Regions from separate parts of the Streptomyces sp. NPDC093600 genome, predicted to be linked through region 2. Evidence: riboswitches for the same ligand, from Rfam matches in the RefSeq annotation. Region 2 holds a riboswitch; the other holds the start of a gene.
The links. Region 2 has a riboswitch for S-adenosylmethionine ahead of thrC (threonine synthase). Riboswitches for the same ligand answer to the same signal wherever they lie in the genome.

Region 1: another riboswitch for S-adenosylmethionine. It lies ahead of ACIRB4_RS08265 (aminotransferase class V-fold PLP-dependent enzyme); the one in region 2 lies ahead of thrC (threonine synthase).

What each region holds. Positions count from the first base shown of each region.
Region 1 is NZ_JBIWIU010000002.1:573,155-575,540, reverse strand. It holds gene ACIRB4_RS08265 (aminotransferase class V-fold PLP-dependent enzyme) at 1-1,235, opposite strand, end outside; SAM riboswitch class IV at 1,397-1,513, opposite strand; gene trpD (anthranilate phosphoribosyltransferase) at 1,623-2,386, opposite strand, start outside.
Region 2 is NZ_JBIWIU010000001.1:122,912-125,297, forward strand. It holds gene ACIRB4_RS00655 (glucosyl-3-phosphoglycerate synthase) at 1-655, opposite strand, end outside; SAM riboswitch class I at 777-930, shown strand; gene thrC (threonine synthase) at 949-2,256, shown strand; gene ACIRB4_RS00665 (MoaD/ThiS family protein) at 2,283-2,386, shown strand, end outside.

The sequences.
Region 1 (2,386 bases), on a different contig from region 2:
ACCCGGATGGCGTTGAGCGACTTCTCGCCCGGCTCCGCCTCCGGGGCGCCGCAGTCGCCGACATCCTGCGGGTCGGCGCCGAGCAGCGTGCGGACCAGCGGGTGGGCGCAGAAGAGACCGTCGCGGACGCCGATGCCGTACTCCGCGGAGAGCGCGGCGGCGAAGTGCGAGCTGTTCCAGCCCTCGACGACGAACGAGATGACGCCGACGCGCGGGGCGTCGTCGCCGAAGAGCGAGAGCACCTTGACCTCGGGCACCTCGGCCAGGCCCTCCCGGACCTTCGCGATCAGCTGCCGCTCGCGCTCCACGAGGGAGTCGAAGCCCGCCTCCGTGAGCGCCTTGCAGGCGGAGGCGATGGAGTGGACGCCGATGACGTTCGGGGAGCCGGCCTCGTGGCGGGCGGCGGTGGTGTGCCACTCGACGTCCACTCCCCCGTCGGTGCGGCGGGCGACCTTCTTGGAGGCGCCGCCGCCGGCCAGGTACGGCTCGGCGTCCTGGAGCCAGTCGGCGCGGCCGGCGAGAACGCCCGAGCCGAAGGGGGCGTACAGCTTGTGCCCGGAGAAGGCGACCCAGTCCACATCCAACTCCCGTACGGAGACGGGGTGGTGGGGTGCGAGCTGGGCGGCGTCGAGGACGATCCGGGCGCCGTGGGCGTGCGCGGCGGCGGCGAGTTCGCGCACCGGCCACAGCTCACCGGTGACGTTGGAGGCTCCGGTGACGCAGACGAGCGCGGGACCGTGCGGGTCGCGGTCCGCGAGCGCGCGCTCCAGGGTCTCGACGGCCTGGGCGTGGGTGCGCGGCGCGTCGAGGTAGGTGACCCGGGCGTCCCGCCACGGCAGCAGCGAGGCGTGGTGCTCGGTCTCGAAGACGAACACCTCGCAACCGGCGGGGAGCACGGCGGCGAGCAGGTTGAGGGAGTCGGTGGTGGAGCGGGTGAAGACCACCTGGTCGTCGGGTCGGCAGTCGAGGAACTCGGCGACGGTGACCCGGCTGTTCTCGAACAGGTCGGTGGAGAGCTGCGAGAGGTACCCGGCGCCCCGGTGCACGCTGCCGTAGTACGGGGCGTAGGCGGCGACGTCGTCCCAGACCCGCTGCAGGGCCGGGGCGCTGGCGGCGTAGTCCAGCGCGGCGTAGGCGACCTCGCCCCCGGTGACGAGCGGAACGGTGACGTCCCGTCCCAGAACGGGCAGCGGGGTACAAACGGACGGGTCGGCGGCAGCGGTGGTGACAGACATGGCGAACTCCCGTACGAGGCAGGCGAATTCCCGCGCCGGCGGACACGCGGCAGCGCTGGGGAAGAGAAGAAGAGGGTGCGCGAAGAAGGGGCGAGAAGGCCCTATCGCATTCGCTTGCTCACAAGAGGCTCCCTGAGGACCAGGACCCCAAGGCTTCGAGGGGTCCGCGCTTGCCGTAGACCTCGCTGCCTACGGCCTGGTCTTCACCCGGGGCACCCCGCCACGGACGGAGGGTTGCCGGACAGCAAGCCGGGGCTTCGTAGCTGTCACTCATGACCTGGCAGAGAAGCTATGCCACGTGATCGACGCGGCGCAACCCATGTCCGGATTCCGGAACGGAGAAGGGCCCCACCACGGCGGGGCCCTCTCTTGTCCGTTGCTCGACGCTCACGCGTTGCTGGCGGCGATCCAGCGCTCCAGCGCCCTGCGGGCGGCTCCCGAGTCGATCGACTCGGCCGCCTTCGCGATGCCCGCGCGCAGTTGCTCCGCGAGGGTGCCCTCGCCCGGCTCCAGCGCCGTGAGCGCCGCCGCCGAGTTGAGCAGGACGGCGTCCCGTACCGGACCGGTCTCGCCCGCGAGCAGCCGGCGGGCCACGTCGGCGTTGTACGACGCGTCGGCGCCGCGCAGCGCCTCCACGGGTACGAGGTCGATGCCGACGTCCCGCGGGTCGAAGGCCTCCTCCCGCACCGCCCCGTCCCGTACCACCCACACCCGCGAGGTGGCGGTGGTCGTCAGCTCGTCCAGGCCGTCGTCGCCGCGGAAGACGAGCGCGGAGGAGCCGCGCTCGGCGAGCACCCCGGCCATGATCGGGGCCATCCGGGCGTCGGCCACGCCGGTCGCCTGAGCCCTGACGCGGGCGGGGTTGGTGAGCGGACCGAGGAAGTTGAAGGTGGTCCGGATGCCGAGCTCCTTGCGGGCCGCGGCCACATGGCGCAGCGCCGGGTGGAACTTCACCGCGAAGCAGAAGGTGATCCCGGCCTCCTCGGCGACCTCGGCGACCCGCTTCGGGGTCAGCTCCAGATTGACGCCGAGCTTCTCCAGGACGTCCGAGGCGCCGCTCGCGCTGGACGCGGCCCGGTTGCCGTGCTTCACGACCTTGGCGCCGGTGCCGGCCACCACGATCGCGGACATGGTGGAGATGTTGACGGTCT
Region 2 (2,386 bases):
CCAGCTCCACGCCGTAACCGACGGGGAACGGCAGCTGTTCCAGCAGCGAGCGCCGCGCCGCGTACTCGCCGCCCAGCGGCTGGACGAAACCGGCCAGCAGGGGCCAGTGCAGATTGAGCAGCGGGCGGGCCACCAGCTCCGTCACCCGGCCGCCCTGGCCGGGCGCGTCCCCCAGCGGGCGGTCGTACATCGCCTTGACGAGGTGCACGTCCGGCTCGGTGAGCAGCGGGCCGACGATCCCGGAGACGAAGTCGGCGGAGAAGTCCCGCAGATCCGCGTCGACGAAGCAGACGACGTCCCCACCGGTCACCATCAGCGAGCGCCACAGCACCTCGCCCTTGCCGGGGGCGGCCGGTATCCGGGGCAGTATCTCGTCGCGCGCCACCACCCGGGCCCCGGCCGCCGCCGCGACCTCGGCCGTACGGTCGGTGGAACCGGAGTCGATCACCACCAGCTCGTCGACGAGCGGGACCGCGTCGGACATCAGCTCGCGGCGGATCACGGAGACGATCGCGCCGACCGTCGCCTCCTCGTTCAGCGCGGGCAGCACGACGCTGACCGTCGTCCCCCGCTTGGCCGCGAGGATCCGCTCCAGCGGACGGTCGGACGCGGACCAGGACCGCCGGGCCAGCCAGCGCTCCACTTCATCCAGCAAGGTGATCTCCATCTCGCGGTTCGGACGACCATCTCAACCGTCCATGCCTTCGGTTACAGTCTTGAACAACGCGGACGCCCGACGCATGTCGGGGTGCCGCCCGCGTTCCACAACCGAATACCGCTCATCCAGAGGGGCAGAGGGAAACGGCCCGTTGAAGCCCCGGCAACCCTCCAGTCGGTTCTCGTCCGCGACACAGCGCGCCAGCGAGGTCCCCGGCTAGGGAAGGTGCCAAATCCGTCTCATGGCGAAATTCGCCATGGGAAAGATGAGGAGAAAGGGCCTCGCCTCCAATGGCTGTACAGACTGTCGCGAACACCGAGAACACGCCGAACGCCCAGAGCACGGTCGATCTCGGTCCCGCTTCCGGGCTTTCCTGTCGCGAATGCGGTGAAGTCTTCCCGCTCGGCCCGATCTTCGCCTGCGAGCTGTGCTTCGGCCCGCTCGAAGTCGCCTACGACCTCCCCACCGGTGACCCCGAGGCGCTGCGCAAGCGGATCGAGGCCGGCCCCGCCAACATCTGGCGCTACGCCCCGCTGCTCCCCGTCCCGGCCGACGTCGCCGACAAGCCGAACCTCAACCCGGGCTGGACCAAGCTCGTCCAGGCCGACAACCTCGCGCGCGAGCTCGGTGTCGAGCCCGGCAGGCTCTTCGTCAAGGACGACTCCGGCAACCCCACGCACTCCTTCAAGGACCGCGTCGTCGCCCAGGCCCTCGAAGCCGCCCGCGCCTTCGGCTTCACCACCCTGTCCTGCTCCTCCACCGGCAACCTGGCCGGCGCCGTCGGCGCCGCCGCCGCCCGCGCCGGCTTCCGCTCCTGCGTGTTCATCCCGCACGACCTGGAGCAGGGCAAGGTCGTCATGGCCGCCGTCTACGGCGGCGACCTCGTCGGCATCGAGGGCAACTACGACGACGTCAACCGCTTCTGCTCCGAGCTCATCGGCGACCCGCTGGGCGAGGGCTGGGGCTTCGTCAACGTCAACCTGCGCCCGTACTACGGCGAGGGCTCCAAGACCCTCGCGTACGAGATCTGCGAGCAGCTCGGCTGGGTCATCCCCGACCAGCTGGTGATCCCGATCGCCTCCGGCTCCCAGCTCACGAAGATCGACAAGGGGCTGCAGGAGCTCATCAAGCTGGGCCTCGTCGAGGACAAGCCGTACAAGATCTTCGGCGCCCAGGCCGAGGGCTGCTCCCCGGTGTCGGCCGCCTTCAAGGCCGGCCACGACGTCGTACGGCCCCAGAAGCCGAACACCATCGCCAAGTCGCTCGCCATCGGCAACCCGGCCGACGGCCCGTACGTCCTCGACATCGCCCGCCGCACCGGCGGGGCCGTGGAGGACGTGAACGACGAGCAGGTCGTCGAGGCGATCAAGATCCTGGCCCGCACCGAGGGCATCTTCGCCGAGACGGCGGGCGGGGTCACGGTCGGCGTGACGAAGAAGCTGATCGAGGCCGGTCTCATCGACCCGTCGCTGACCACCGTCGTGCTCAACACCGGCGACGGCCTCAAGACCCTGGACGCGGTGGCCGACACCTCGCAGGCGACCGCCACCATCCGCCCGAGCCTCGACGCGTTCCGCGACGCCGGCCTGGCCCACTGAGCCGACTGAGAGACTGGAGAACCCCGATGAGCGTCAAGGTCCGCATCCCCACCATCCTCCGTACGTACACGGGCGGCCAGGCCGAGGTCCCGGCGGAGGGCGCGACCCTCTCCGAGGTCATCGCCGACCT